3 regions of the Gordonibacter sp. RACS_AR68 genome follow, and region 2 is predicted to be linked to each of the others. Evidence: predicted binding sites of a transcription regulator. Region 2 holds the regulator's gene; each other region holds the start of a gene.

Region 1 (10,503 bases), on a different contig from region 2:
CCTCCAGCACGCCGTTCAGCACGATGGTGATGACGAAGATGAACACCGTGACCTGCAGCGTGTGCTTGAGCGCGCTCTTGAGGATGCCGCCCTCGCCGTCATGGCAGTGGCAGTGGTCGCGCTCGCACAGGTCGTGGATGTGCAGCGGCACATCGATGCGCCGCGCGAGGCGCATGCCGGCGTCCACGATGAAGCCCATGACCATGCCGACGACGATCTTCGCGCCGAGAATCTTGAGGATGACGTCCAGCGGCACCTGCTCGGCGATGAAGATGGGCAGCATCTCGTCGGACGTGGACAGGAACACGGCGAACAGCGTGCCCAGCGTGATGACGCGCCCGGCCCAGAGCGTGGCCGCCACGGCCGAGAACCCGCACTGCGGCACCACGCCCACCACCGCGCCCACGATGGGGCCCGCGGCTCCCGCGCGCTGCACGGCCGCCTGCGCCTTGCCGCCGGTCTTGTGCTCGAGCCACTCCATCACCAGGTAGGTGACGAAGAGGAACGGAACGAGGTACAGGGTATCCGCGACGGAATGCTCCAGGACATGCCCGGCTATGTGCATGAATTCTTCCATAGGTTCGTATTGTAATCCAACGAGGGCAGGAGGCGCATTTCGTCGCGAAAAGGTCACGGAAGGCTGCTATGAGGACGCCTGCCTTCGCAGCCTAGAGCACAGGTAGCGGGGCCGTCATGCGGCGGACCCGCTACCATGGCAACGCTAACGCGTCGTTCCCGGCTCCTTAACTGGCGCAGGCACCGGACCAGGGGCCTTCCCCACCTTGCGTGCGACGAACGTCGCCACGGGCAGGAACAGGATGGTGGCGATGTAGGAAACGCCCCACACCGAGGTGATGGGCGTGAGCCACCGCATGAGGAACGTGCTGCCGTCGGGCATATCGCCGAAGCCGGTGGCGAACGCCGTCATGCCGAACGATACGCAGAACGTCATGACCGTGGCGATGACGAGGGACTGCAGCAGTCCCCAGGCCAGGCCCGTGCGCTCGGCGCCGTAGAACGCGGCGAACTTCTCGCCAGCCTGCGCCACGGGCAGCACCAGCATGATGACCAAGCCGATGACGGTGGCCACGGCGATCTGCAGGCACAGCGGCACCAGCATGAACGGCTGGCCGTTGAACATGGTCATGGTGAACGTCATGACCACGCCCACCACAAGCGACATGATCAGGCTCAGCGTGAATACGAATCCGAAGCTCGGTTTCATAGGGCTCCCCTTCCCTTCCTAGACGTGCAGGTTCCAGTGACCCGCGCCCTCCATGACGCGCAGAAGCGTATTCTTCTCGCCCACGAACAGGCACTTCGTGGGACACACCGTCGTGCAGAGCGGCTGGTGGTCCTTGGCCGCACAGGCGGTGCACTTGTCCAGCTGCGGCGCCGCCACATGGTAGTTACGCAGTTCGCCGGACACGGTCTGCGGCTTGCGGCGGATCATCTCAAGCCACAGCTCGCTGTACGGGAAGCCGTTCTCCTCGCGGCAGGCCACCTGGCACGCCTGGCACCCCAGGCACGCGTCGACCCGCACGAGCATGCCGATGTTTCGATCGTTCATTTATCCCTCCATCTTCCTGATGGCGCACAGCGTGGAGCGCATGGGCGCCGTTCCGAAGCCCGGGTCGGTGCTGTCGCCGCCGCCGGGGATAAGGTTGTTGATGCACACGTCCTGCCAGTCGTAGCCAGGCAGGCCAAGCTCCTCGCAGCCGCTGCGCCAGCCAGGGCGTGGCAGCGCGACCACTCCCTGGCCCACCTCGCGGGACACCTCGGCCTTGGCCATGATAGCGCCGCGCGGGGAGCTGATCTCCACCCAGTCGCCGTCGACGATGTCCGCGTCCTGCGCGTCGGCGGGATTCATCACCACGAACGGATGCGGGTACAGCTCGCGCTGGCCGGGCACGTTCGTCCAAGCGGAGTGGAAGAAGCTATACAGGCGGAAGCCTGTCGTGAGGATGAGCGGGTAGTCCTTCGCCACCTCGGGCGTGCTGTAGGGGCTCTCCTTCGGCTCGTGGTACACCGGCAGCGGCTCGTAGCCGAACGCCTGCATGGTGGGGCAGAAGAACTCGATGCGCCCGCTCGGCGTCATGAAGCCGGGCTGGCCGTCGGGGCGCAGCTTGCCGGTCTCGTACTTCTTGAACTCGGCGGCCGAGAGCGACGCGGGCGTGTCGATGTAGGCACGCTCCACGTACTCGTCCCAGGTGAGGTCGATGCCATGGTACAGCTTGATGCGCCAGAGCACCATCTCGCGCTCGTCGGCCCACGGCCAGAGCTCCGGGTCGAGGCGCTTGCCCCATTCCAGGTAGAACTTCCAGTCATCCCAGCACTCGCCCGGCGGGTCCACGGCGCGCGGCGACGAGATGATGCGTCCGCGGAACATCTCCTCGTCGATGGTGTCGCGCTCCGACCAGTCGGACGACGGCAGCACGAGGTCGGCCAGCTGGGCCGTGGGCGTGAGATAGAAGTCCTTCACCGCGATGAATTCAAGGTTGGGCGACTTCAGCGCCTCGGCCGTCTTCTGCGGCGCCTCGTAGCAGTTCAGCGCGTCGTTCGCCACCAACACCATCATCTTGATGGGCCAGGGCTTTTGCGTGATCACAGCCTCGAACGTGTCATAGGGCACGTTCGCGTTGCCGAACGCGGCGAAGGCCGGGAACTTCTCGGAGCCGATGAGCTTCGCCTCTGGCTTGTTGAAGTCCCAGTCGGGCGGAATGAGCGTGAGCTCGGGGTTCGTGGCCGGGCCGGCGCCGGGGATGTACATGAAGCCGCCGGGCACGTCCACGGGGCCGAGCAGGCCCGTGAGGCAGGTGAGAGCGCGGCCGCTTTGCACGGCGTTCGTGTGCATGCAGCTGGGGCCGAGCATCGGATAGAGCGTTGTGGGCTTCTCACCGCCCATCATGCGGGCGGCGGCCACGATCTGCTCGGCGGGAATCCAGGTTACCTGGGAGGTCTTTTCCGGCGTCCACTCGCTCACCATCTCGGCAAGCTCGTCGAAGCCATAGGTCCACTTGTCGATGAAGTCGACATCGTAGAGCTTCTCGCGGATGATGACGTTCATGAGGCCGAGCGCCAGCGCGCCGTCGGAGCCGGGGCGGATCTGCAGGAACAGGTCGGCGTCCTTGGCCAGGTCGCTGTAGCGCGGGTCGATGACGATGACCTTCGCGCCGTTCTCGTCGCGGTTCTTCTGGATGTCCTTGATCTCGGACAGGATGGAGACGGCGCTGATGCCCCACAGCACGATGGTCTTGGCGTTGGCCACGTCAGCGCCCTGCATCTGACCGGCTCCCAGCGTGAGCGCGTGTGGCATGATGTTGGGGATGAGGCACACGTGCAGAGGCGACAGGCCCCAGCCTTTGTTGCCGATGGTGGCCTTCAGACGCTGGCCCCAGTCGTTCGACGTGCGGCTGGTGCCCTGCGACACCACGATAGCCTCGGGGCCGTACTCCTCACGGATACGTTTCGTGTTGCTCTCCAGCAAGTCAAGCGCCTCGTCCCAGCCGATCTCCTCCCACTTGCCCTCGCCGCGCGCACCTGCGCGCCTGAGCGGCTTCGCCACGCGCTTCGCATCCTCGTGGATGAAGCGCTGCGTGATGCCGCTGCCGCAGAACGCCCCCTTGGAGTACGGACTGTCCGGATCCCCCTCGATGCGGACGATGCGGTTCCCCTCCGCGTACACGACGGCGCCACAACGCTGATGGCATCCCGTGCACACAGTACGGGTTCTCTTCGTCTCCATGCAGAACCTCCTTCTTGATATGCCCGTGCGAACCGACCGGAACGATCGTCGCCTTGGATCCGAGTGTGCGGCACCGTGCCGGAAAACGCCCCAGCCAGGACACCCGGAATGGGCAAAACCTTCTCACACCAGCGGTCTGATATTGACGTTTCCGCAGGTATTGGGAGTCCTGTCCGGACGCACGCCGGCTCGCGCGAAGGCGGGAGCATGGTAAACTGGGAGCCTGCAAGCCTACAGGGGAAAGGCGATGAGGGCACATGGGCGGCATGTCGTTCAAAACGCTTCTGCCGACGGGCGGACTCTGGATGCCCACGGCGCTCGGATGCGGCTGCGCGGTTGCGGCAGGCGCCTCGTCGCTACTGCACGGTGCCACGACGGGCGACCCGCGTGCGCTTTTAGCTGGGGCTCTCGCGCTCGCGCTGCTCTTCGCGTGGACCTTCGTCGTCCAGCGTGACGGCGTTGCGCGCGCCGACGCGCTCGCACCCTTCTCCCTTGCGGCTGCAGGGCTCGCGGCCGCCTTCGGCCTCGCGCTGCCCGAGGGCAGTCTTGCGTTCCCCGTCGTCGTGCTCGGCACGGGTGCCGCCACCCTCCTTTGGGCGCTCGCGAAGGGACGTGCCGTAAGGCGGATTCCGGCACCGGCGAGCGGCTACGCCTTGGAGCTGCTAGCGAAGCCACTCGCGTACCTGCTCGCGTACGCCGCCGTCTACGGCGCCGCATTCGGACTCATGGTCTCGTTCCACAGCACGTGGCTTGCCGGGCAGGCCGCACAGGCAGGGCTCGCTGCAGGGCTTGCCTGCGCGGGCGCGGCCGTGGGCGTGCTGGGCTCGCTCGGCTCGGAGTCGCACTGCATCGACGTCATCACCCGAACCTCGCTCGTGACCGTGGTCGCCGGCCTCATGTTTCTGCTGCAGCCGGAGCTGGCCGGCGTGGCTTTCGGCGTGTTTGCACTGGGAGCGGGGTTGTTCTTCTATCTCATGGCGCGCATGGCGCTCGACCTGCGCGAAACGTTCGCCCTGCCCGCATGGATGCCAGGCGGGGTGCTGGGTCTGTTCGCCGTCACGCTCGCGCTCGGTGCGCTGCTCGGCTGGCTGGCGCTGCAAAGACCAGCGGGCGGCACCGATGCCACCGTACCCACTGTGGCATCGGTGCTGGTGGTCATTATCGTCACGGTGTACGGCCTGAGTTCGGACCGTATCTGGGTCGCGCGCGACCTGAAGCGCACGCACGGCCAGGACGAGCTCGACCACGCCGGCGGCGTATGGAAGGTCGCCTGCTCGGCCGTGGCCGACGAGTTCGGACTCACGCAGCGCGAGCAGGAGGTGTTCGTGCTGCTAGCCAAGGGCCGCAACGCGGCCTACATCGAGAAGACGCTCGTCATCTCGAACCACACGGTGAAGAGCCACATGCTGAACATCTACAAGAAGTTAGGCATCCACTCGCTCCAAGAGCTCATCGACCTGGTGGAGAGCAGGAAGCGCTGAGCAGCTGATTGCTCTAAATTAGGCGCGCTCGCGACCGTTCGGAAGTTGGCCTCGGCACCCAAGCGATAAGCGACCCGGCAGCTGGCGTGAAGAGCAACGCACCGGCCAGAAAACGAAGCGGGGCGGCCCATCGGCCGCCCCGTTCTCCGAGTTAGGGATACGCTGGCCGGGCGCGTAAGCGCCCACAGCGTCTCAGGTGGTTCCGGCGGCCGGGCGGCTGCCGGAACCGGGGGGGTCTTACATCATGCCGCCCATACCGCCGCCGGCACCGGCCATGGCAGCCAGGGCCGCCGGATCCGGGTCCTTCGGGATGTCGTTGATGGTGGCCTCGGTGATGAGGATGAGGGCCGCCACGGAGGCAGCGGACTGCAGCGCGGTGCGCGTGACCTTGACGGGGTCGTTCACGCCCATTTCGATCATGTTGCCGTACTCGCCGTTGGCGCAGTTCAGGCCTTCGCCCTTGCCCATGCCCTTCACGCGCTCCACCACGACGCTGCCCTCGAAGCCCGCGTTCTGGGCGATGGCGCGCATCGGGGCCTCCAGCGCCTTGCGGATGATGGCCACGCCGACTTCCTCGTCCTTGTCGACCGACGCGATGTTGTCGAGCGCGGGCAGCGCGTCCACGAGCGCCACGCCGCCGCCGGCGACGATGCCCTCTTCCACGGCCGCGCGGGTCGCCTGCAGGGCGTCCTCGATGCGGGACTTCTTCTCCTTGAGCTCGGACTCGGTCGCGGCGCCCACCTTGAGCACGGCCACGCCGCCGGACAGCTTCGCCAGGCGCTCCTGCAGCTTCTCGCGGTCGAAGTCGGAGTCGACGCGCTCGAGCTCGGCGCGGATCTGGTGGATGCGGTCCTCGATGTTCTTCTTGTCGCCGGCGCCGTCCACGATGAGGGCGGTGTCCTTCGTGACCTTGACCGTCTTGGCGTGGCCCATCATGTCGATGGTGGCGTCGGCCATGGTCATGCCGAAGTCCTTGTCGATGACCTGCGCGCCCGTGACGGCTGCGATGTCCTCCAGGATGCGCTTGCGGCGGTCGCCGAAGCCGGGGGCCTTGATGGCGACGCAGTTGAACGTGCCGCGCAGCTTGTTCAGCAGGATGGTGGCCAGGGCCTCGCCCTCCACGTCCTCGGCAACGATGAACAGCGGGCGGCCGGAGCGCATGACCTCCTCCAGCAGCGGGACCATGTCCTGGATGCTGGTGATCTTCTGGTCGGTGAGCAGGATGTAGGGGTCGGAGAGGACGGCTTCCATCTTCTCCATGTCGGTGGCCATGTACGGCGAGATGTAGCCGCGGTCGTACTGCATGCCCTCGACGATGTCGAGCTCCAAGTCGAACGAGGCGGCGTTCTCCTCCACGGAGATGGCGCCGTCGTTGCCCACTGCGTCCATGGCCTCGGCGATCTTCTCGCCGATCTCGGCGTCGCCGGCGGAGATGGTGCCGACGTTCGCGATCTGCTCCTTGGTGGACACGGGCGTCGCGTCGGCCTTGATGGCGTCGACGATGGCGTCGGTGGCCTTCTGGATGCCGCGGCGGATGCCCAGCGCGTCGGCGCCGGCCGTCACGTTGCGCAGGCCCTCGGACACGATGACGTCGGCCAGCAGCGTTGCGGTGGTGGTGCCGTCGCCGGCCACGTCGTTCGTCTTCACGGCAACCTCGCGGACCAGCTGGGCGCCCATGTTCTCGATCGGGTCCTCCAGCTCCACTTCCTTGGCCACGGTCACGCCGTCGTTCGTGATGGTGGGGGCGCCGTAGGACTTCTCGAGCGCCACGTAGCGGCCCTTGGGGCCGAGCGTCACCTTGACGGCGTTGGACAGCTTGTTGACGCCGGCCGCGAGCGCGCTGCGCGCGTCGGCCTCGAACTTGATCTCTTTAGCCATAGTGTGCCTATCCTTTCAGCGTTAGCTTGGGTTGCTTCGGTTTACGCGAACACCGCGTACAGGTCGTCGGCGCGCAGGATCATGACGTCCTCGCCGTCGACGGTGATCTCGGTTCCGCCGTACTTGCCGTACAGGACCTTGTCGCCTTCCTTGACCGGCACGGGAATGAGCTTGCCGTCCTTGTCGAGCTTGCCCTCGCCCACGGCCAGGACGGTGCCCGTCTGGGGCTTCTCCTTCGCTTCGGTAGCGAGATACAGACCGGATGCCGTCGTCTCCTCAGCCTCGTCCTGCTTGATGATGACGCGATCACCCAATGGTTTCAAGTTCATAACGTAGCCTTCCTTTCGTCCGTCTCTTGTCCGAAACTGGTTGTAGCACGTTTGCTATTTAACCACTCCGTTGCGGTGACTGCTAGCACTCATGGGTAACGAGTGCTAAACATTGCGTTATCATAGCAGCCTCGTTAGCGAATGCAAGCAAAATTGAGGAAATCTCAGTGCCCTTGACTGAGGTTTTGCATAATCGCCACAATTCGTTCGATGGACTCCTGAAAGTTTTTGTGCTTTTGCACAAAAACGGTCTGGGGAGTGGCCGGCGAGGCGGGCGCGGGACGGCGCGGGCGGGGTTGCGAAGGGGCGCGGCGTAGCGCTGCAGCACAGACGCGGGCGGCGCTTGCAGGGCGGCGGGAGCGGGAGCAGGACGATTCTGCAGCGCGAACGAGGCGGCGCGGGCGGGGTTGCGAAGCGGACGCGAGGCGGCAGCACGATCGCTTCGCGGCGCTGCGGTGCAATCGCCGACCGACGGGCGCGGCCGCACATGCCGCCGCGCCGTGACCGATGCTAGCGCTCGCCCGGCCTCACGAGGCCGCCCTCGTACGCCCTCACCACCAGCTGTGCGCGGTCGTGGGCGCCCAGCTTCGCCATGATGCGGGCGAGGTGCGTCTTCACCGTGGCGGGCGAGATGAACAGCTCGGCGCCTATCTCGTCGTTCGTCATGCCGCGGGCCACCTGTACCAGTATCTCGCGCTCGCGCTCGGTGAGCGCGGAGAACGCGCTGCCGCCTTCCCCTGCGGCCACGCCGGCACCGGCCGCAGGGCGCATGCGCACGAACGTCTCCACCAGGCGCCGCATCACCGAGGGCTGGATGAGCGCGTCGCCGGCCGCCACCACGCGCACGGCGGCGGCGATGTCGTCGGGCTCGGCGTCCTTCAACAGAAAGCCGCCCGCCCCGGCCGCGAGCGCGTCGTAGACGTACTCGTCGATGTCGAACGTGGTGAGGATGAGCACGCGCACGTCGGCGAGCGCCGGATCGCCCGTGATGGCGCGGGTGGCCTCGATGCCGTTCAGGTGCGGCATGCGGATGTCCATGAGGACCACGTCGGGCACGAGGCGGCGAGCGAGCTCCACGGCCTCCTCGCCGTCGCGCGCCTCCCCCACGATGGAGAAGCCGTCGTACGAGGACAGGATCAGGCGGAACCCGCTGCGCACGAGGTCCTGGTCGTCGGCCACCACTAAGCGCAGAGGACGCTCGCCCGCCGAGCGGACCGGCACCTCCCCCGCCGCCGAGCGCGCCTCTCGCAGATGCCTCTCGATCATGACGCCTCCTTCTCCGCTCCCAGGGGAATGCGCGCCTCCACGCGGAACCCGCCGCGCGGGCGCGGGCCGGCTGCGAACGTGCCGCCCAGAAGCCCCACGCGCTCGGCCATTCCCGCAATGCCGTGGCCGCGCCCGTCCGTCTCGGCCGCCGCGCCCCTGCCGTCGTCCTCTACCGACAGGTTCGCGCCTGTCGGCCCCGTAGCCAGGCGTATCGTCGCCGCATGCGCGCCGGCGTGCCGCACGATGTTCGTCGCGGCCTCGCGGGCGATGCCGTACAGTGCCACGTCCACGAACGCCGGCACGGCGGCGCGGTCGTACCCGCCCGCATCCAGCGCCACGTCCACGCCGGCACGGCGCAAGTAGGCAGCGAGGTCGTCCAGGCGCTCGGTGCCGGCCGTGGGTTCCGTCTCGGCCGCGGGGTCGCCGGCTCGCAGCACGCCTATCATGCCGCGGATCTCCTCGAGGGCGTCCTTCGCCGTCGTGCGCGCAGCGGCGATTGCGAGCTTTGCCGCCGCCGGGTCGCGGTCGACCAGGCGCTCGGCCGCGGCCGCCTGGATGCTCACCGCGGAGAGCGAGTGCGCCGTAATGTCGTGCACCTCGCGGGCTATGCGCACGCGCTCCTCCTCCACGCGCCGGGCCGCCTCCTCCTCGCGCGAGCGCTCCGCCTCGAGCGCGCGCCGCTCCGTCTCCGCCACGTAGGCGCGGTGCGTGCGGTATGCGTAGCCCGCGAGCGCCGCAGCCGCCAGGAGCGCGACGTTCTGGAAGCGCGTGAAGAAGGCGAGGCTCGCCGTGCGCGAGGGCGCGTCGGCGAACAGCACGCCCGCCACGGCCAGGGCGACGGCGACGGCGGCCTCCGTGCGCCCGCGCTCGCAGGCGATGGTGTACAGCGCCACCACGGGGCCCACCACCGTGAGCGAGAAGCCGCGGAACGCGCTCTGCAGCCCCAGGAACGTGATGAGCACGAACAGGAACACGGGCCATGGGAACCGCCTCCGCGCCGCGAGCGGCAGCGTGGTCAGCGCCAGCGCCACGAACACCGACGTGTCGGGCACGACGTTCACGATGCCCAGGTACTGGCGCAACTCCAGGTCGGGGATCACGATGGACGAAGCCGTGAGCATGAGCTGCCCGCAGCCGAACAGGAACGCCGCCAGCATCACGGCGACGTCGACCGCCCAGTCCTTGGGCGCCATCGGGCGGTTGTTCACAAGGAAGTTCTCCATGTCTGCCATGGTACGCGACCCGGCCCCGCCGCGCCATACACCAACCGAGGTAATTGGAGTATCCGAACGCGCCTACCGGGAGCCGGGAGCCTCGCCGCCGCCGTCCGCGCCGCGCTCTTCCTCCACGAGGTCGATGAGCTGCTGGCGGGTGTGGACCTCGAGCTTGGCATAGATATTGCGCACATGGCTGCGCACGGTGTTCTCGCTGACGTACAGCACGCCGGCGATATGAGCTTTCGTGCGGCCGCGCGCCAGATAGCGCATGATCTCCGCCTCGCGCTCGGTGAGGTTGCCCGCTGCGGCCACGGCCGCGCATCGCGCATCGAATGCGTCATCGCCCTCGGCCGCCGCGATGGCCGGGGCAGGCGCCGCCACGGCCGCACCCGCCGGCGCCGAAACCGAGCCCGCCGCATCCGCATCGCCGCGCCGTCGGCGGCGCCGGTCGCGCGACACGAGCACGGCCGCCAGCGACAGCGCGTAGATCACGGCCATGATGACCACCAGGTAGCGCATGAGGTGCTCGCTCTCGCCGAACAGGCCGCCCGGCAGCGAGCCGATGGCGTACCCGCCCAAGAGCGCCG
Region 2 (10,503 bases):
ACATGAGAAGGAGGAACCCGGTGAGAACGAACCCGGTCATAGAGAACATCCTGTCCCGCCGTTCCGTGCGCGCGTTTCGGGACGAGCCCGTCGCGCGCGAGGACCTGGAGGCCATCGTTGCATGCGGGCAGTGGGCGCCCTCGGCGATGAACCGCCAGGAGTGGACGTTCGTGGTGGTTGGCGACCGCGAACGCGTCGCGCGCCTGGCCGAGGTAATCCGCGTCGCGCTCGCTCGCGACGCCTACGACATGTACGGCCCCGCGGCCATCGTGATCGTGGCGCACGAGAAGGGCGCCCCGTTCGGCCGCGAGGACGACGGCTGCGCGATGCAGGGCATGATGCTGGCCGCCCACAGCCTGGGCCTGGGCAGCGTGTGGATCAACCAGCTGCAGGGCATCTGCGACGAGCCCGCCGTGCGCGCGGAGCTCGACGCGCTCGGCGTGCCGGCCACGGCCGAGGTGCATGGCGTGTGCGCCCTCGGCCACGCCGCCGCCGAGGGAACGGCGCACGACCGCAAGAGCCGCGTGGTGTGGGCGTAGCGCGCCGGCTGCCATTCCGGGGCGGGTTGCGCCGCCGAAGCCGCAAGGCCGCGCGCGACGCTTTCTCGCAAGGGCGACGGTGCCGGGAGCATGCCGCGCCCGAACGCCCTTCCTGCCAAAAAACGCGCGGTTTGGCAATCGAGAAGCGCGTTTCGAAGCGTGCTCGCTACAGGATACCGCTATAATCCCAGGTCGGTTTTTTCGACGATGGATCGCAATTGCCAAACCGCGCGTTTTTCGACATGCCGTGACGAAAACGCGGGCAAAGGAAGCAGGATATGCACGAGTTCTTCCAAAAGCACCGCCTTCTCCTCGCGCCCATGGCGGGCGTGAGCGACGAGGCGTTCCGAGCGCTCTGCCGCGAGCAGGGAGCCGACCTCGCCTTCACCGAGATGGTCTCGGCGAAGGGGCTCTCCTACGCCAACGAGAAGACGCGCCATCTACTGCACCTCGCGCCCGGCGAGGACCAGGTGGCCGTGCAGCTGTTCGGCCACGAGCCGGACACCATGGCCGCGCAGGCCGCCTGGATCGAGGACGAGATGGGGGAGTCGCTGGCGTACCTCGACATCAACATGGGCTGCCCTGCGCGCAAGATCGTGTCGAAGGGCGACGGCTCGGCGCTCATGCGCGACCCTGGGCTGGCCGCCGCCATCGTGCGCGCCGTGCGCTCGGCCGTGTCGCATCCCGTGACGGCGAAGTTCCGCCGCGGCTGGGCCCTGGGCGAGGAGACGGCGCCGGACTTCGCACGCCGCATGGAGGACGCGGGCGCGTGCGCCGTCGCGGTGCACGGCCGCTTCGCCGAGCAGCTCTACCGCGGCAGCGCCGACTGGGGCGTCGTCGCGCGCGTGAAGGAGGCCGTGGGCGTGCCCGTCATCGGCAACGGCGACGTTCGCACGGGCGTCGACGCCGTGGCGCTCACGGCGCGCACCGGCTGCGACGCGGTGATGATCGCCCGCGGCGCCGAGGGCAACCCCTGGGTGTTCGCCCAGGCGAAGGCCGCGCTCGCGGGCGCGGCCGAGCCGCCGGCCCCCGGCGCCCGCGAGCGCATCGCCATGGCCCGCCGCCACGCGCGGCTGCTCTCGCAGCGGGAGGGGAAGAACATCGTGCGCATGCGCAAGCACGCCATGTGGTACCTCGCGGGCCTGCCGGGCGCCGCCGCGGCGCGCGCGAGGATCAACGCCTGCGTGTCCGTCGAGGACTTCGACCGCGTGTTCGACGAGCTGCTCGCCTTGCTGGGCGAGCATGAACAGGAGGGCTAGACCATGCCGCACGACCCTTATCGCGCCCTGTACCTCCACCTTCCGTTCTGCGTGAGGCGGTGCGGGTACTGCGACTTCGCCACCTCGGCCGTCCCGGCCGACGCGCCGGAGATCGACGCGTACGTGGAGGACCTCTGCCTGCAGATACGCCGCAAGGCGAAGGAGGGCGAGCTCGGGGCGCTCGAGACGGTGTACGCGGGCGGCGGGACGCCGAGCCACATCGGCCTGGCGCGGCTGTCCATGCTGCTGTACACGCTGTCGCTGTCGATGCACCTGACGCCCGAGGTGGAGTGCACGATGGAGGCGAACCCGGAGAGCCTGACCGAGCGCATGGTGCGCGACGTGTGGGCGCTCGGGGTGAACCGCCTGTCCATCGGCGTGCAGAGCTTCGACGACGACGTGCTGCGCACGCTCGGGCGCGCCCATTCGGCCGACGACGCGCGCCGCGCCATCGAGGCGGCGCATACGCGCTTCGAGAACGTGAGCGTGGACCTCATGTGCGGCATCCCCGGCCAGAGCGCCGGGAGCTTCGAGGCAAGCGTGCGCGAGGCGGCGGCGCTCGGCGCGGCGCACGTGAGCGTGTACCCGCTGACCATCGAGGCGCACACGCCCTTCGATGCCGCCGTGCTCGCCGGCGAGCTGGAAGAGCCCGACGACGACGTGGAGGCCGCGCACATGGAGATCGCCGCGCGCGTGCTGGCCGAGGCCGGCTACGAGCGCTACGAGGTGGCGAGCTACGCCCGCCCCGGCTTCGCGTGCCGCCACAACATCGCGTACTGGACGGGCGTGCCGTACCTGGGGCTCGGCCGCTCGGCGGCCACGATGACCCAGAACGCGGAGCGCCGCATGCGCGTGCAGGACGGGCGGGTGACCGACGACTTGGATGCGCGCGGCATGGCCGCCGAGGACCTGATGCTGGGCATGCGCATGACCTGCGGCGTGTCCGACGAGCAGGTGGCGTGCGCCGCCGTCCTGCTGCCCGACGCCCCCGCCGTGCTCGCAGAATTGGAGGGGGAGGGCCTCGTCGTGCACGAAGGCGGGCGCTGGCGCCCCACCGATCGCGGCTGGCTGTGCGGCAACGAGCTGTACGGAAGGCTGTTCGACCTGGCGTAGGGCCTTCGCCGGCGACCCTTCCCCGCGCTCCTCCCGGCCGCCCGGCTCCGCCCATATGCACATTTCCTTCGCTTTTCTTAGCACTCTCTTGCATCGGCTGCTAAAATAGGTGCTCGGCGCCGACTCGTCAGAGCGGCGCTGCCGCGGGTGCGTGCCGAAAGCCGGCTCGGGCGCGCGGCGGAGACCGGTCAAGCGAGAGAGGAAGGTGGAGAGGCGTGCTATCCGATCGCAGGCAGCGGGTGCTGGCCGCGCTCATCGAGGAATACGTCGCGTGCGCCCTGCCGGTGGGCTCGCGCACGCTCACGGAGCGCTACCAACTGGGCGTGAGCCCGGCCACCGTGCGCAACGAGCTGTCGGTGCTCGAGGACGGCGGCTACATCACGCAGCCGCACACCTCGGCCGGGCGCATCCCCACCGACCACGGCTACCGCGCGTTCGTGGACAACCTGCTTGCCACCGACCTCGCGGGCGAGGACGAGCGCTACCGCCCCGTCGTGGACGAGCTGCGCCGCAGCGCGAGCGAGCTCGACGCGCTGCTCGAGCAGACGTCGTCGGCCCTCACGCGCATCACCGATTGCCTCTCCATCGTGTTGGCGCCGTCGGTTCTGAACCTGCATATCAAGCAGCTCTCGTTCATCTCGCTCAACGCGTACCGCGCGCTCGTGGTGCTCGTCACCGAGGACGGCCAGGTGTTCAACCGCCAGATGGAGTTCGCCGAGGAGGTGTCCTCGGACGACCTGGCGCGCGTGCAGGCGTTTCTGGGCGACGTGTTCACGGGCAAGTCGCTCCAGCAGATCGAGGACGGCCTGGGCCAGGGCATGGCCGAGGCGTTCCGCGACCCGCTCGTGCGCATGGCGCTCGACGAGGTGCTGTCGTGTTTGCAGGAGAGCGAGCTGTCGCGCGCCCATCGGCTGGGCGTGAGCTCGCTTCTGACGAAGCCCGAGTTCAGCCAGTCGCAGGCGCTGCTGCCCGTCATGCAGGTGCTCGAGGACGACACGGTCATGCTGCACATCCTGGACGACGCCGTGCGGCAGGGCGACGGCACGCCCAGCGTGCGCATCGGGCGCGAGAACGACGCGGCGGAGCTGGCCGGCGTGTCCGTGGTGGCCAGCCGCTACGGGCGCGGGGAGTCGGCCGGCGTCGTGGCCGTCATCGGGCCCACGCGCATGGACTATTCGAAGGTATTGCGGGCGGTGCGCATCGCGAGCGCGGCGCTTCAGGACGTATAGGGCTTGCACGGCGCCCGCACGAGGGGCGCCGTCAAACGAGGAAGGTACTGCAAGAGCAATGGCCAAGGATCTGTACGAGGTTCTGGGCGTTTCCAAGAACGCCACGGAGGACGAGATCAAGAAGGCGTTCCGACGCCGCGCGCGCGAGCTTCACCCCGACGTGAACAAGGCGCCCGACGCCGAGGACCAGTTCAAGGAGCTGAACGAGGCGTACGACGTGCTGAGCGACCCCGGCAAGCGCGCCCAGTACGACCGCTTCGGCACCATACCGGGCGCGGCGGGCGGCGGCAACCCCTACGGGGGCGGCGGCTACGTGGACTTCGAGGACCTGTTCGGCGGCGGCTTCGGCATGGGCGACATCTTCAGCTCGTTCTTCGGCGGGGCCGCGGGCGGGCGCCAGCAGCAGCGCCGCGAGGGCCGCGACATGGGCGTGGGCCTGCGCGTCACGCTGGAGGAGGTGGCCGCGGGCGCCAAGAAGGAGATCGTCTACGACCGCCTGGCGCCGTGCCCCGACTGCGACGGCTCGGGCCTCGGCCCCGACGGGCGCGAGATCACCTGCCCCGACTGCGGCGGCCAGGGCCGCGTGGTCTCGGTGCAGCACACGTTCCTCGGCGACATGCAGACGGCCACCACGTGCAAGACCTGCAACGGCACGGGCCGCTCGGTGGAGAACCCGTGTCCGGAATGCGAGGGCCAGGGCCGCGTGCCCGACCGCCAGCGCGTGACCGTGGAGGTGCCGGTGGGCATCCGCGACTCGCAGCAGCTGCGCCTGTCCGGGTTCGGCGAGGCGGGCATGCAGGGCGCGGCGCCCGGCGACCTCATCGTCACGGTGCGCATCCAGCCGCACGAGTTCTTCGAGCGCGACGGCGATCACCTGCACGCGCGGGCGAACGTGTCCATCGTGCAGGCCTCCCTCGGAGCCGAGATCGAGATCGACGGCATCTTCGAGGGCGAGAAGGTGCAGGTGCGCATACCCGAGGGCTGCCAGAACGAGCAGGTGGTGCGCGTGAAGGGCTTCGGCATGCCGAAGTTCCGCAGCGACGCGCGCGGCGACATGTTCGTGCACGTGAACGTGGTGGTGCCCAAGAAGCTCACGAAGAGGCAGCGCGAGCTCTTGGAGCAGCTGGCCGAGGAGTTGGGCGAGGACGTCTCCGACGAGCGCACGCCCCTGCAGAAGCTGCGCGACGCCTTCAACTAGCGGGCGAGCGATGTCCCTTCAGCATTTCTACCTCGACGAGCAGGTGCTCGCCGACGAGGTTGGCGAGTCGTTCCCGCTGCGCCTCGCGGCGGACGACGCGAGGCATGCGCGCGTGCTTCGGCTGGCGCCGGGCGAGCGCATCGCGGTGGTGGATGCCGCGCAGGACTACTTCGCCTGCGAGATCGTGTCCTTCGACGGCGAGGTGCCCCTCGTGCGCATCGCGCAGCGCTTCGAGCGCGCGGACGCAGGCCCGTCGGTGACGCTCGTGCAAGGCCTGGCCAAGGGCGACAAGATGGAGACGGTGATCCGCCACGCCACCGAGCTGGGCGTGGCGGCGTTTGTGTCGCTGGCATGCGAGCGCTCCGTCGTGCGGCTCGACGCGAAGAAGGCGGCGGCGAAGGCCGGGCGCTGGCGCGCCATCGCGAAGAGCGCGGCCATGCAGTCGGGGCAGCCGGCCGTGCCCGAGGTGCGGGAGCCGGCGGGCCTGGGGGAGACGTGCGCGCTGCTGGAGACGGCCGCGGCGGTGCTCGTGTGCTGGGAGGAGGCTCCCAGCGCGTCGCGGCTCGACGTCGCGCTCGACCGTGCGCTCGGCGGCGGCCCGGCGGCGCAGGGCGCTCGCGTGGCCGTGGTGGTGGGGCCCGAGGGCGGCCTGACCGAGCGTGAGGTGGAGGCGCTTTCGGCCTGCAACCCCCGCTCCTCGCTCGTGTCGCTCGGCCCGTCCATCCTGCGTACGGAGACCGCCGGCATCGTGGCGCCCGCGCTCGTGCTGTACGAGCTGGAGCGTCGCGCGAGGGCGGGCGCGCGATGAACTTCGCCGTCGTCAACCTGGGGTGCAAGGTGAACCGCGTCGAGTCGGACGACGCGGCGGCGCGTCTCGCCGCGTGCGGCGTGGAGACGCCCGAAGCGGAAGCCGACCTCATCGTGGTCAACACGTGCACGGTCACCGGCGAGGCCGAGAAGAAGACCCGCAAGGCCGTGCGCCGCGCCCTGCGCGCGAACGATCGCGCCCGCGTCCTGGTCACCGGCTGTGCCGCCGCCATCGATGCGGTGTTCTACGAGGCTCTCGACGCCCGCGTCACCGTGGTGGGGAAGGCCCAGCTCGCCGATGCGATACGGGACTGGTGCGAGGCCTGCTCCTCCCGCAGTGCGGCCGGCGAGCCTGCCGATCCCGCCAACGTCTCCGCCGTGCAAGCCGAGGGGCCCGCAGGCCCTTCCCGCGGCGCGGCGCGCGGGGCTTCCGAAACTGCGTGCGCTCCCATCGAGCAGGGTGACGTTGCCCCCCTGCTCCATATCGGGTCCGGGTTCCGCACCCGGGTGGGGGTCAAGGTGCAGGACGGGTGCGACAACGCGTGCACGTACTGCATCGTGCACGTGGCGCGCGGCCGGGCGACGAGCCGCCCCGCCGACGAGGTCGTGCGCGAGTGCGCGGCGTACGCGCGGGCGGGCGCGGGCGAGATCGTGCTCACGGGCATCAACCTGGGCTCGTACTGCGACGGTGGGCGTCGCGACCCGTCCGCGACGCGCCTGGCCGGCCTGCTGCGCCGCCTGCTCGACGAGACGGCGGACCTGCACGAGCCCGGCGCGCTCCCCGTGCGCTTTCGCATCTCGAGCGTCGAGCCGCGCGACGTGGACGACGCGCTCATCGACCTCCTCGCCGCCGCCGACGGCCGCGTCTGCCGCCATCTGCACCTGCCGCTGCAGGCGGGAAGCTCGAAGGTGCTGCGCGAGATGGCGCGCCCCTACGACGCGGAGCGGTTCCGCGCGCTCGTGGAGCGGCTCTACGCCGCCGTGCCCGAGCTGGCGCTGTCCACCGACATCATCGCGGGCTTCCCGGGCGAGACCGACGCCGAGTTCCAGGAGACGCTCGACCTCGCGCGCGCCTGCCGCTTCGCGAAGATACACGCCTTCCCGTACTCGCGCCGCGCCGGCACGCCCGCCGCCGCGCGAGCCGACCAGGTGCCTACCGAGGTCAAGGCGGCCCGAGCCGCCGCGCTGCGCGCCTTCGGCGACGAGCTGCGCGCGTCCGAGCGCGCCCGCCGCGTGGGAACCGTCGAGCTCGCGCTGGTCGAGGAAGGTGGCGTGGCCATGTCGGAAAGCTACTTCGAGCTGCCCGCTCCCGTCGGGGCCCCGTTGGGCACGCTCGTGAAGGCGACGATGTAGCACGGCGTCTCCCGGCGCAGGCTCGTTCGGGCATCGGCTCGCTGCCTGTGCGCCCGGTGCCTGGATCGACCGGGCCTTTCGCCTCGGATGCGCGCTCGAACGGCATAAAATCACCGAATTCGGAAAACTATGCCCCGTCTCGGTGGCTTCGGGAAGCGCTTTCCGGCATAGTGCCTGGTCGCGATTCCTCCTTTCCGGCTCAACCTCCGCTTCGGCGACTTCGGGTCGCCCTCAACTTCCGAATTCGGTGATTTCCTACCATTCGCGGTGCTTGCCCTCCCCGAAACGAACGCGGACGGGCCTCTGCGAACCGGCGTGGGCCGATGCCCCGATCCGCTCCATTGCCCGCGCATTCTGCCATATGGCGTGCGTGTGGGAAGCTTCCCCCATAGGATCAGGTGTGATATGGTTTCCCGGATGACCGGGAGAGGACGGGAGGCGCCGATGGCCGATGACGAGGCGCGCGAGCGGGCGCGGAGGAGGCTCGAGGAGCGCCAGGCCCGCATGCGCGGAGGGGCGCCCGCTTCACGCGGCGAGAGCGTCGCGCCCGATGCGCCCGACGCGCATGGGCCGATAAGCTCGGGCCGCCTCCGTTCGAGCCGTCCCGGAACGGGCAATCGACGCTCGTCGGAGGCGCACGGCCCGGAGCCCCTCTTCGCCCTCTCCGAGGCTGCGACGAACCTCGTGCGCGCCGTCGGGCCCAAGCGCCTCGCGATCGCGGTCGTCGCGGTCGTGCTCGTCATCGCGCTCGTCGCGGGCGTCCGCGGCTGCATGGCCGCCGGCGAGGCGGCGCCGGTGCCGGACGAGGCCGACCAGGCCCCCGTCCAGCAGCAGGCGCCGCGCGATCCCATCGACGAGGGCGAGCTCAAGGCCGTGCTCGGCGACGAGCTGGCCGCCCGGCTCGTCCAGGCGGCTGAGACGAGCGACGACGCCGTATGGATCGCCGCCCATCCGGACGCCTACGCTGTCGACGGGGCGGCCGTGCAGTACAAGCTGCTCAAGCTGGCGGCCACGGAGCCCGAGGCCCTGCCCTTCGTGCGCACGTTCCCCGATGCCTACCCCGCCGAGAGCGCACTCGGCACGGACGACCCTGCCTCCGGCCAGGTGCCGCGCCTCTACCAGTGGGATGCCCGCTGGGGATCCACCGTCTACAGCTCCACGGCGTTCGCGCTGACAGGCTGCTGCCCCACGTCGCTCGCCATGGTCTACCAGGGCCTCACCGGCAAAGGCGACCTCTCGCCCTACGACATGGGCAGGCGCGCGAGCGAGGGCGGCTACGAGACGCAGTTCGACGGCACCGACGCGACGTTCCTCGTCAGCGAGGCGGCTTCGCTCGGCCTCTCCTGCAAGGAGGTCGCTGCCGACGCGGCCAGCGTGCGCGCCGCGCTTGAGGGCGGGGCCGTGCTCATCTGCAACGTCGGGCCCGGCGACTTCACCGACAACGGGCACTTCTTCGTCGTCACGGGCATCGACGACGCGGGAAACCTTACCGTCAACGACCCGTACTCGGCCGAGCGTTCGAACCGGAGCTGGAACGTGGACGCGGTGCTCGGCCAGACGAAGGCGCTGTGGGCCTACCGGCTCGCGTGACGCGCTCGCCGGCGAACGGCCTGCAAGCGTTTCTCCGCCTCTCCTGCCCGCCTTGCGCTCCGGGCCCTCTCGGCGACGTTTCCATGCCCGCCGCTGCTCATTTGGGCACCTGCACTATATTCCCTTGTCGGTTCGATGACATCGAGGCCGGTCGCAGCCGTACGTGGTACAATGCCCCCATGACAGACCAGACGCAAATCACCCTCACGGCCCCGCAGAGCGTGAACATGGCGCTCATCGTCGGGCCGGCCGACGAGATACTCCATGTCGTGCAGGATGCGTTCGCCTCGCGCATCACCGTGCGCGGCGACACCATCGTGCTCGAGGGCGACCCGCTCGAGGTGCAGTCGCTCACGGCGTTGTTCTCCGACCTCATCAAGCTCGTGGAAGGCGGCGGCGAGCCCACGCTGGAGTACGTGCGCCACGCCATCGACCTGTTGCGCACGGCCGAGTTCAGCCCCGCTGCGCTGCGGGAGGACATCCTGCTCACGTACCGCGGACGGGCCATCCGCCCGAAGACGGCAGGCCAGAAGCGCTACGTGGACGCCATCCGCGAGCACACCATCACCTTCGGCATCGGGCCGGCGGGCACCGGCAAGACCTACCTCGCCATGGCCATGGCCGTGGCAGCGCTCAAGCGCAAGGAGGTCGGCCGCATCATCCTCACGCGCCCCGTGGTGGAGGCGGGGGAGAGCCTGGGCTTTCTGCCCGGCACCCTCACGGAGAAGGTGGACCCCTACATCCGCCCGCTCTACGACGCGCTGTTCGACATGACCGACATGGAGCGCGCCACCCAGCTCATCGAGAGCGGCGTCATCGAGATCGCCCCGCTCGCGTTCATGCGCGGGCGCACCTTGAACGACAGCTTCATCATCCTCGACGAGGCGCAGAACACCACGCCCGAGCAGATGAAGATGTTCCTCACGCGCCTGGGCTTCGGCTCGAAGATGGTGGTGACGGGCGACGTGACCCAGCTCGACCTGCCGCGCGGCATCTCGGGCCTCAAGGGCGTGCGGGGCATCCTCTCGGGCATCGACGACATCGCATTCTGCGACTTTACGGGCAAGGACGTGGTGCGCCACTCGCTCGTGGCGGCTATCGTGTCCGCCTACGACGAGGCCACCAGGAAGGCATAGCAACATGGACATCCAGATCAACTACGACTACCGCAAAGACGAGCTGGAGAAGCTGCCGCTGCACGAGCTGGCGCAGTTCGTGCTCGCTCGCGAGGACAAGCCCTTCAACACGGAGGTGTCCGTGAGCTTCGTCACCGACGAGGCCATCGCCGCGCTCAACGAGAAGTACCGCCACAAGGAAGGCCCCACCGACGTGCTGTCCTTCGAATGCGACGGCGTGGACGACGACCTGTCGGCCATGACCCTGGCCGAGGACCCCGTCTACGAGCTGGGCGACGT
Region 3 (10,503 bases), on a different contig from region 2:
GGGGCCTTTCGGAGCGCTCTTTTTTCGGAAGCAGAGCAACAGCGACATGGGGAAATGTTCGCAAGTCTTCACGGGCGGGATGCGAAGAGCGAATTGCCAGTGTCGAAGATGCAATAATCGGTGAAAAGCGTGCAGATTGGCGTGCGCGTCGGGCTCAAGGCAGCATCGTCGCCGCAATCTCGGTGGGCACGGTCGGCGCAACCGGGCCTATCGGTTGCTCGCGGCTTGGCCGGCCAAGGTTTCCAGGAGCTGCTGCATCTTCGCGATGACGGGCAGGTCGCCCAGGCCATAGCGGGCGGCAAGCTCCTTCATCTGGGGGAACGCGATCTGCGTGCGGCCCGCCTCGTCTTCCCAGATGGAGATGCGCAGGGGAAGCTCGATCGCTATGCGCTGGTCGGCTTGCATGAGCGCGGTGCCAACTTGGGGCGAGCCGAACACCACGACCGTGGTGGGTCGCAGGTCGAGGCCCGCTCCTTCGGCGTTCTGCGCGTGGTCGAACGTGGCGAACACGGGGATGGACCGCGCCGCCAGCTCGTCTGTGAGGCGGCGGACCGTCTCGTCTACGGGCAGGCTCCCTACGGTCAGGTGCAGGTTGCGAGATTCCGGTTGGCCCATGGAAACTCCTTCGATGGCTGCGGTTGGAGGCGCGGTTGCGGCGGCGGCAGTTGCGTCGGTCGCAGCTGCCTCGGCGATCGCGCGGCGGTGCAGCTCCACCATAGCGCGCTCCTGCGCGCTTGCGCCCGGTTAGCGCAGTTTGTCCGGAAACGGTTGCCTGGGCACCGTGGGCGCCGGGCTCGAGAGCCTTATAATGCGTGATGGTTGTTGGACGGGCGCTCAGCGCCCGAGGACGAGGGAGTTCGAGATCATGGCCGAGGCGATGGCGGGAAAGCGACGGTTCTCCATTCTGGGCGATTCCATCAGCACGTTCGAGGGATGCAACCCGACGGGCTTCCGCGTGTTCTACGAGGGCGAGCGCTGCGCTGCCACGGGCGTGCGCGAGGCGCGCGACACGTGGTGGGCGCAGGTGGTCGACGCGCTGGGCGGCGAGCTTCTGGCGAACGGGTCGTTCTCGGGCAGCATGGTGGAGGGCGCGGGCTTCCCGGCCGGCGACAGCGCGGAGCGCGTCGCGGCCCTCGCGCGCGACGGGCAGGCCCCCGATGCGGTCCTCGTGTTCATGGGCATCAACGACTACGGCTGGGGCGGCGCCGACGCGCAGGCGGCCGGACGGGGCAACGCGCTGCCGGCCTGCCTGGACGTCGACGCGCTCGGCGAGCAGCGCGAGCCCGGTCTGGCCGCCTCCGATGCGGTCGAGCGGTTCGGAGCTGCGTACGGGTCGATGCTCGCGCGCCTGCGCACGGCCTACCCGCAGGCCGAGGTGTGGTGCTGCACGCTCTGCCCCGGTCGCGTGGTCGGCCGCGACGGCTCCACGTTCGCCTACCGCCTGCGCGGCGTGCCCTTCGACGCATACAACGACGCCATCCGCGCCGCCGCCCGCGCACACGGCTGCCGCGTGGCCGATGTGCGCGCACTCGGTCGCGACTACGAGGCCTTGGACGGCACGCATCCCACGGCACGGGGCATGCGCCAATTCGCAGGGTTGATGTTGCGCGCGATGGAGGCTGCGGACAACGCCGCGGGCTCGGCGCTGGGCGGCAGCTCGGCGTTGGGCGTCGTCGCGCTCCCCGGCGTCGCCGCGCTGCGCGCCGCCGCCCACGACGCCCCGCCCTCGGCCGAGCGCTGCTCGGAGCCTTCCTGCATAGGCTGCCCCCATGCCGCCTCCACCGGCGGCAAGTGGCTGCTTGTCTGCGAACGGGGGATATGAGGGCGCTTGCCCTGCGGAGCGCTTCACAGGGCGGATCAGCAGTCTCTCGGCGGTATTCCTCTGCCGCTTAGGCGTTGTTTGGAATTGCCGCCCACCCTCCTTGACATCGCCCCGCGTCGTACTAAAATCTCGTTTTAGCACTCGAAGGCTTGGACTGCTAGCACACAGGGCAGTCCGACCGCTTGACGAAGGAACGTACCCGAAAGGAAGCGACGCCGCCATGCGCAAGTTCAAAACAGAGAGCAAGAAGCTGCTCGACCTCATGATCAACTCCATCTACACGAACCGCGAGATATTCCTGCGCGAGCTCGTCTCGAACGCGTCGGACGCGGTGGACAAGCTCTACTTCAAGAGCCTCACCGACAAGTCCATCGAGCTCTCCAAGGACGAGCTTGCCATCCAGGTGAGCTTCGACAAGGACGCCCGCACCGTCACCGTGAGCGACAGCGGCATCGGCATGACGAAGGACGAGCTCGACCGCAACCTGGGCACCATCGCGCACTCGGACTCCATGGCGTTCAAGATGGAGAACGACGAGGTGCAGGGCGACGACGTGGACATCATAGGCCAGTTCGGCGTGGGCTTCTACTCCTCGTTCATGGTGGGCAAGAGCGTGCGCGTGGTGTCGAAGGCCTACGGCAGCGACGAGGCCTGGGCCTGGGAGAGCGACGGCGTGGAGGGCTACACCATCGAGCCGGCCGAGCGCGCCGAGCACGGCACCGACGTCATCATCACGCTCAAGGACAACACCGACGAGGACTCCTACGACGGCTACCTGTCCGAGTACGGCCTAAAAGACCTGGTCAAGCGCTACAGCAACTACGTGCGCTACCCCATCCGCATGGAGGTGACGAAGTCGCGCGAGCTGCCCAAGCCCGAAGATGCCGGCGACGACTACGTGCCGCAGTTCGAGAACTACCAGGAGCTCGACACGGTGAACTCCATGATCCCCATCTGGAAGCGCCGCAAGTCCGAGGTCGACCAGGAGGAGTACAACGAGTTCTACAAGACCGACTTCCACGACTTCGCCGACCCGGCCCGCACCATCTCCGTGCACGCGGAGGGCGCGCTGTCCTACGACGCGCTGCTGTTCGTGCCGAGCCGCGCGCCGTTCGACCTGTACAGCCGCGACTACCAGAAGGGCCTCGCGCTCTACAGCTCCAACGTGCTTATCATGGAGAAGTGCGAGGAGCTGCTGCCCGACTACTACAACTTCGTGCACGGCGTGGTGGACAGCCAGGACCTGCAGCTGAACATCAGCCGCGAGACGCTGCAGCACAACAGCCAGCTGCGCGCCATCGCCAAGAAGATCGAGAAGAAGATCACGTCGGACCTCGAGGACATGCGCGACAACGACCGCGAAGGCTACGAGGCGTTCTTCGAGAACTTCGGCCGCGGTCTGAAGTACGGCATCTACGCCAGCTACGGCTCGCAGAAGGACACGCTGGCCGACTTGCTGCTGTACTACTCCGCGAAGCAGGACAAGCTGGTCACGCTGGCCGAGTACTTCGAGGCCATGCCCGAGGACCAGCCGGCCATCTACTACGCCGCCGGCGATTCGGTAGAGCGCCTGAACAAGATGCCCATCGTGAAGACGGTGCTGGGCAAGGGGTACGACGTGCTGCTGTGCACGCAGGACGTGGACGAGTTCTGCTTCACCGCCATGCGCGACTACGGTGCGAACGAGGACGGCGAGGGCGCGAAGGAGCTCAAGAACGTGGCGTCCGGCGACCTCGACTTCGCCACCGAGGATGAGAAGAAGGAAGCCGAAGAGGCCACGAAGGAGAACGAGGACCTGTTCAAGGCGCTGAAGGACGCGCTCGGCAACGAGGTGACGAAGGTGGCCGTGTCCGCGCGCCTCACCGACGCGCCTGCGTGCGTGACCACCGAGGGCCCCGTGTCGCTGGAGATGGAGCGCGTGCTGTCGAAGGGCCCCGAGGGCCCCGACGGCGTGAAGTCGCAGCGCGTGCTGGAGCTGAATGCCAAGCACCCGGTGTTCGACACGCTGAAGGCCGCCCACGAGGCCGGTGACGCCGACAAGGTGCGCCTCTACGCCGACCTGCTGTACAACCAGGCGCTGCTGGTTGAGGGCATGCCCATCGACGATCCGGTCGCTTTCGCCCAGAACGTCGCGAAGCTGATGTAATCAGGTTCCGACGGCCTGCCGGCCGCCGGAACGACTCGACGCTGCGAAGCCCCCTGGCACCCGATCTTGCCGCGATCCCGGAGGTTCGCGTACCGAAGTACGCTTCACCTCCGCGATCCCGCCAATCTCGGGCACCAGGGGGCTTCTCGCTGACTTACTACGCCAACCTGCACGGCCATTTTCGCGCCTCCGGCGCGAAGGGGCGCCCTGCGGGCGCCCCGGCTGCGGACGCTCCGGCTCCTACCTGCGAGCTCCTTCTCGCGCTGGCGCATGAGCGTGTGGCCGCTGCGCGCCCGCACGGGCAACCTGCGCGGCAGTTATGCGCCCTCCGGGCGCATGGGCGGGCAGCTGCGCTTCCCGCCCATGCCACCTGCACGGTTGTTCTCGCGCTGGCGCGCGAGGGGCGCGGCTCCTGCGGAGCGCACCCGTATTCGCGCTCCGCGCGAACGGATGTTTCACGTGAAACATCCGAGGGAAGGCGCGCCTCGCCCTCCTTTGTTATCGACTTGTTTCCCGTTCTCGCACGTGCCGCGCGCTACTGTGCGGAAAGCGCTATCATCGGCGCATGACGAAGCCGAGCGCTAGGAGGACCCATGGCAGATGTGATTTTCAAACGGGCGAGCGTGCGAAGGTTCACGGACGATCCGATGACCGATGACGAGGTACGCGCCCTGCTGCGCGCGGGCATGGCAGCACCTTCGGGTGGCAACCAGCAGCCGTGGGAGTTCTATGTGGCCCGCGACCGGGCCACGTTGCAGCTGCTGTCCGAGGCCAGCCCCTATGCGAAACCGGCGGCCGGCGCTGCTTGCGCCATCGTGCCGTGCATGCGCACGGAGGGCCTGCGCTTTCCCGAGATCGCCGTGCAGGACATGAGCGCCTGCGTGGAGAACATCCTGCTGGAGGCCGTCGACCTTGGCTTCGGCGCCGTGTGGATGGGCATCGCGCCTGAGCCGGAGCGCATGGCCGCCGTGTCCGAGATCGTGGGTGCGCCGGCGGGGCTGGAGCCGTTTGCCGTCATCGCGTTGGGCTATCCGGAGTCCGAGCCACGCGCCAAGGGCAAGGACCGCTATGCCGAGGACCGTGTGCACTGGTTGAGCTAAACGAGGCGGCGTAGGCAGGCGAAGGCATGTGCCGTGCGTGCCGTGGATGCCATGTCCTGCGGAGGCGGCATCGATGATGAAACTTTGCAAATTTCGAAAATTTTCTTTCAGAATTTGCGAAATCCACTATCCCGCCCGCACGGCTCCTTGGTCGCAGCGGTTGCCCCAGGAGTCGATGAGCTGCTCGTCGCGGTAGACGCAGATGATCTCGCAGTGGTTCGCGCACTTGGCGCACTCGATCTCGCGCGTCTTGAACGCGAAGTCTCCTACGGCTTGGAAGTCGAACGCCTCGCAGTCGGCGGTGCGCGAGGATGCGCCCGCGCCCGTCGACCCCGCGCCGGCCTCCGCCGCACTCGCCTCGGCGGCCAGCAGTGCCACGCCGAACGCGCCCATCAGGTGGCCGTCGGGGTCCACGAGCACGTCCATCCCCAGCATATCCTCGAACGCGCGCACCACGCCCACGTTCTTGCTCACGCCGCCCTGGAACACCACGGGCGCGACGATCTTCTTGCCCTTGCCCACGTTGTTCAGGTAGTTCGACGCCACCGCGCGGCAGAGCCCCGCGATAATGTCCTCGCGCGCGTAGCCCACCTGTATCTTGTGCACCAGGTCGCTCTCGGCGAACACGGTGCAGCGCGCCGCGATGTTGGCCGGCCGCTTCGATGCCAGCGCGATCTCCCCGAACTCCTCCACCTCCACGCCCAGCCGCGCCGCCTGGCTCGACAGGAACGCGCCCGTGCCGGCCGCGCACAGCGTGTTCATGGCGTAGTCCACGGCTATGCCGTTCTCCACGCAGATGATCTTCGAGTCCTGCCCGCCTATCTCCAGGATGGTGCGCACGTCCGGATGCAGGTACGTCGTGCCCACGGCGTGCGCGGTGATCTCGTTCTTCACCACGGCCGCGCCCAGCATGGCCCCCACGAGGCGCCGTGCGCTTCCGGTGGTGCCCACGGCGCGCACGCGCATGGTCGCATGGTCGATCTGCGCGCCCAGGTCGGCCACCACCCGCCGCGCCGCATCCGTCGGGTTGCCCTCCGTCCACAGGTACGACCGCGCCACGATGGCGCGGTCGGCGTCCACGATGACGCCCTTCGTGGAGATGGACCCTATGTCTATTCCCAGGAAGCATTCCGCTCGCCCTGGCGGGACGAGCGGAATGCCCGACGCTGCGGTGCCCTCCGGCGCCGAACCTTGCCGCTCCAAGCCCTCCTCACGTGCAGAAGCACGCTTCGCCTGTCTTTCACGGCAATCTTCGGCGCCGGAGGGCACCTCGCCGACGTCGGTGGTCAGGCCAGTTTCTTCCTGCTCCGTCATATCGTCTTCTCCTTCTTCATGGCCAGCATGTCGTAGAACGCCTCGAGCCGGGTGTCCAGCCCGGTGTCGCTGGTCTGCGAGTCGTAGCTCAGGTACAGGATGGGCAGGCCCGTGTCGCGGCTGACCTGCTGCAGCACGGGGATGCAGTCCACCTCCGGCGTGCACCCCGACGACTTCAAGTGCACCACACCGTCGAAGCCCTCCTGCGCGTACCTCAGCGCGGCGGCGATGGTCATGCTGGACGTGGGTCCCATGTCGTAGCGCACGTAGTCGGAAATGCCCGCGCGCAGGTTCCTCTCGTTGTAGCGCAGGTTGCGGTTCGTCATGTTCAGCTGTCGGTGCACCTCCACGCCCAGGTCGAGCAGCTTGCGCTCCAGCCCCAGGTTGGAATGCGGGTCGGCCGCGGTGAAGTACTCGCCCACCACGCCCACGCGCACGGGGCGCGCCGGGCGGCGCACCGGCAGCCCGCGCAGCGACTCCAGCCCGCGGCGCTGCGCCTCGGCGATATCGCGCTCGTTTGCCGCGGCGCGCATCTCGGCGTGGTAGGCGGCCAGCGCCCGGTCGAACGACCCGTGCTCGACCTCGAACCCGGCATGCGCCAGGTAGAAGTCCTGCGCCTCGTCCAGGAACTCGATCATCTTGAACGCGGCCAGCATCCCGCGAACGCCGTGCGGCACCGACAGGTTCGGGTTCACCTTCTTCTTGCACGCTTCGATGTAGTCCGTGAGCGGCTTGCCCGTGACGGTGGCGAAGTTCAGCATCTCGAACTCGTAGCCCATGTCGCGTAGGATGGACTCCTGCAGCTCGCCGTAGTAGCCCAGCCGGCAGGGGCCGGCGAACTGCACGAGCACGTCCGCGCCCAGCTCCAAGGCCTCGATGTAGTCGCCCAGGATGTGCTTGAAGGGGGCGCATACCGAATCGCCGGAGTTGCGGCTGCCCAGCTCCACCGTGCGCTTGGTGGGCTCGGGCAGGGGCAGGTAGTCGGCGTCAAGCACGTGCTCCACGAAGAACTTGAACACGATGTCGTAGTAGCTGTAGCGTAGGAAGGCCACGCGCGTTCGGGCGTGGCGGTCGCGCTTCGGGCGGCGGCGCGGATGAGGCAGCACAAGTCGCGGCGGGCGCTTGCGCTCGAAGAACACGGCGGTGCGGGCGCGCAGCGTGTCGTCCGAGCCGTCCGCCCGGCCGATCTCCAGGGCGCTTCCGGCCTCCGCATCCGGGATTCCCGCAATGCCTGCCGTGCCGTCGCGAAACCTCGCGTCGTCCTCGGTCCCTGCGATTTCCCCGGCCCCTGTCGTGCCGCTGTTCGACCTGCCGCGGTCCCGGGCGCTTCCCTCGAGGTTAGCCATGCACGTAGCCCCCCTTCTTCTGGTAGCGCAGGATGTCCATGAAGCTCTCGATGCGGGTCTCGAGGCCGGCGGTGCCGCTCTGAGCGTCGATGGTGAGATTCAGGATGGGCTTGCCCTGGATGCAGCGCATGATGGCGTCGTCGGTCATGGAGTCGGGCCCGCAGGGGAATGCGCTCACCAGCACGATGCCGTCGATGCGCTCGTGCAGCAGCAGGATAGCGCCGACAAGCTCGCGGTTCACCACCCAGGGCATGGTGTCCGAGAAGTCGAAGCTGGCCTTGAGCGCGCGCCCGTGGTCGGCCTCGTCGGCGTAGAGCACCGTGGCGCCCAGGCGTTCGAGCGCATCCGTCACGCTGCCGCCCAGGTAGGGGTCGTGCGCCAGGTAGGGGTGTGCCACCAGCAGGATGGCCAACGGCCGCCCCGCGCCCTGCGTGGCCTCCAGCGAGGCCAGCAGCCGCTCCTGCGCGCCCGCCGCCGTGCGATCGGCGCGCTCCTGGGCGTGCGATGCCGCCCTCCAGGCCCGCTTCGCTTCGCGCGGGCTGGCGCCGAAGCGCCCGCCCAGCTCGAGGAACGCGTCGCGCAGCGACGAGCGCCCCTCCACTGCGTCTGCCAGGCATGAAGCCACGCGCACGCCGCGGTCGCGGAAGGTGTTCGCCACCAGGTCGGGCAGCGCCTGGAACTTCGTGCAGAACCCTTGGCGCCGCCCCAGGTTGCCCATGCTCGGCACGAAGAGCGCGTCGCAGGAGCCCAGTAGGCTCTCGGCGTGTCCCAGGTAGGCCTTCGACGCCAGGCAGCACTCGTCCACGGACAATGCCTCGCCCGCCTCCATGAGCGCGCGGTCCGTCGGGCGGCTCAGCACCACCTCGCGCCCCAGCTCGCCGAAAAACGTCTCCCACAGCGTGCCGTAGCGGTAGTACAGCAGCGCCCGCGGGACGCCCACGCGCTGCACGTCGGCGCAGTCGCCCTGTTTGAGGATGCCCATGCGGCCCTTTCGCTCGCCCCGATGATGGCTCCATGGTATCGCTTCGCAGCCAGGGGGGTCCGCCGACCCAGGCGTTCGCCACAAACCTTCCAAGCAGCGGGATGCGTCGCGGGCCGGGCAATGCGCAGGGGGCTGCATGCAGCCCCTCTTCGGGCTGGCGGCCGCTATCTGGTGCAGTCGGGCTGCTGTCCCGCGCCACAGCTCTGCAACCGTAAGGTTTCAAAAGAAGTTGAATGAGCTTGGCTGCATGAAAAGGTGACATTTGTCGCTGTAAAGTTCAAGGGATAGGGTAACGAGGAGCGTTTGGGGGCAAAGTCGTTGAATATCAAGCAGATCCGCTACTTTGCCGCGGTCGTCGAGCACGGCAGTCTGTCCGCGGCGGCAAAGGGTCAGTACGTAACCGTGCAGGCGGTGTCGAAGGCCATCGCCGACCTCGAGCGCGAGCTGGGCCAGCGCCTGTTCGTGCGCGAGAGCCGCGGCGTGCATCCCACGCCGTTCGGCAAGGCGTTCTATCAAAAGGCCTTGCCGGTTCTGGATGATTTCGGCGAGCTGGAGGCCTTCGCCAAGCTCTATCACGAGAGCGTCCTTCCCGATGCGCTTCGCCTCGCGCTGTGCTCGCCGGCGTTTTACGGTTACGAGCAGGCTTGCGCGAGCATAGCCTTGTTCGCGAACCGGGGCCTCGGCCTCGATTCGACCGTGATGCTGGAGACCGGCACGCAAGGATTGTTCTCGTTGCGGGCAGGCGACTATGATGCGCTCATCACCATCGGCACGCTTTCGACTCCCGATACCGACTGCATGCCGGTTGGGACGGTCGCACCAGGGGTGGTTATGTCCAAGTCGCATCCCCTGGCCGGTCAGGACGAGGTGAGCTTGGCCGATCTTTCGGACTATCCCATTGCAGTGTCGCAGGAATTCGACAGCTTCAACGAGTCCATCGTCGCGGTGTACCGCAGGCGCAAGGTGGACGCGATGTTCGTGCCGATCATACCGGAGAAGTTCGACGAGCATCTCGAGGTCCATCATGGCGTGTGCCTCATGGTGCATATCCCGGCATTGGGCGAGATGTACCCTGGTACGGTCATCAAGCCTCTGGCCTCCGGCGACGCGGTTGCCATTCCCCTCTGCCTGGTAAGCATGAAAGACCGCAAGTCGCCGGCTTACCTTGCCTTCGAGCGTTGGCTTGCGAGCGAGCTGATCGTGGTCGGAGGGGGAGGGATCGCCTCGTCCCCTCGATGAGGAAGCGTGCGATACGGTGTTCGTATCTCTGCCATGGCAAATCGTAGGGCGACTTGAAAAAATATTTGAAGGGTTTTTCTGATCGGTGGGCGGCAGGGAGGGCCGGGTACAATGGCACGCTGTTACGCTCGTTCTCGGTACGATAGGGTGCGTCGTTGAACATAAAGCAAATCACATACTTGACCGCGGTCGTCGAGCACGGCAGTCTGACCGCGGCGGCGAAAGACCTGTACGTAACCGTGCAGGCGGTGTCGAAGGCCATCGCCGACCTCGAGCGCGAGCTGGGCCAGCGCCTGTTCGTGCGCGAGAGCCGCGGCATGCGTCCCACGCCGTTCTGCCAGGAGTTCGGCAAGAAGGCGCTTGATGTTATCGCCGGGTTCGACAGCTTGGAGGCGTTCGCCCGGTCTTACGGCGAGCGCGGCGGCCTGCCCGATCGACTTCGGCTTGCGCTGAACACGCCGGCCTTTCCCGGCAACGAGATGGTGCGCGAGAACACGGCCTCGTTCACGCGGGCACGTCTCGGTATCGAGGTGACGTACGAGCTTGCCACGGGA

What was found. Region 2 encodes HrcA, which represses chaperone genes, less so after heat shock. Its sites were predicted from a motif close to TNTTAGCANNCNNNNNNNNNGNNTGCTAANA; they were not measured.
Region 1: the regulator HrcA is predicted to act here: its motif matches at 7,514-7,544, upstream of groES (co-chaperone GroES).
Region 3: the regulator HrcA is predicted to act here: its motif matches at 1,955-1,985, upstream of htpG (molecular chaperone HtpG).

What each region holds. Positions count from the first base shown of each region.
Region 1 covers NZ_JAIPUP010000006.1:79,613-90,115, reverse strand. The annotation lists gene K9U15_RS12270 (putative manganese transporter) at 1-577, opposite strand, end outside; gene K9U15_RS12265 (hypothetical protein) at 722-1,225, opposite strand; gene K9U15_RS12260 (hypothetical protein) at 1,244-1,570, opposite strand; gene K9U15_RS12255 (molybdopterin-dependent oxidoreductase) at 1,571-3,745, opposite strand; gene K9U15_RS12250 (helix-turn-helix transcriptional regulator) at 4,003-5,226, shown strand; gene groL (chaperonin GroEL) at 5,464-7,104, opposite strand; gene groES (co-chaperone GroES) at 7,146-7,433, opposite strand; gene K9U15_RS12235 (response regulator transcription factor) at 7,944-8,699, opposite strand; gene K9U15_RS12230 (sensor histidine kinase) at 8,696-9,922, opposite strand; gene K9U15_RS12225 (helix-turn-helix transcriptional regulator) at 9,995-10,503, opposite strand, start outside.
Region 2 covers NZ_JAIPUP010000003.1:37,896-48,398, reverse strand. The annotation lists gene K9U15_RS07410 (nitroreductase) at 21-539, shown strand; gene dusB (tRNA dihydrouridine synthase DusB) at 818-1,798, shown strand; gene hemW (radical SAM family heme chaperone HemW) at 1,802-2,911, shown strand; gene hrcA (heat-inducible transcriptional repressor HrcA) at 3,127-4,140, shown strand; gene dnaJ (molecular chaperone DnaJ) at 4,199-5,338, shown strand; gene K9U15_RS07385 (16S rRNA (uracil(1498)-N(3))-methyltransferase) at 5,349-6,146, shown strand; gene K9U15_RS07380 (MiaB/RimO family radical SAM methylthiotransferase) at 6,143-7,498, shown strand; gene K9U15_RS07375 (C39 family peptidase) at 7,943-9,088, shown strand; gene K9U15_RS07370 (PhoH family protein) at 9,268-10,224, shown strand; gene ybeY (rRNA maturation RNase YbeY) at 10,229-10,503, shown strand, end outside.
Region 3 covers NZ_JAIPUP010000001.1:174,227-184,729, reverse strand. The annotation lists gene K9U15_RS00770 (DUF302 domain-containing protein) at 208-615, opposite strand; gene K9U15_RS00765 (SGNH/GDSL hydrolase family protein) at 866-1,822, shown strand; gene htpG (molecular chaperone HtpG) at 2,043-3,968, shown strand; gene K9U15_RS00755 (nitroreductase family protein) at 4,562-5,068, shown strand; gene K9U15_RS00750 (acyl-CoA dehydratase activase) at 5,195-6,382, opposite strand; gene K9U15_RS00745 (hypothetical protein) at 6,379-7,728, opposite strand; gene K9U15_RS00740 (acyl-CoA dehydratase activase-related protein) at 7,721-8,710, opposite strand; gene K9U15_RS00735 (LysR family transcriptional regulator) at 9,014-9,949, shown strand; gene K9U15_RS00730 (LysR family transcriptional regulator) at 10,105-10,503, shown strand, end outside.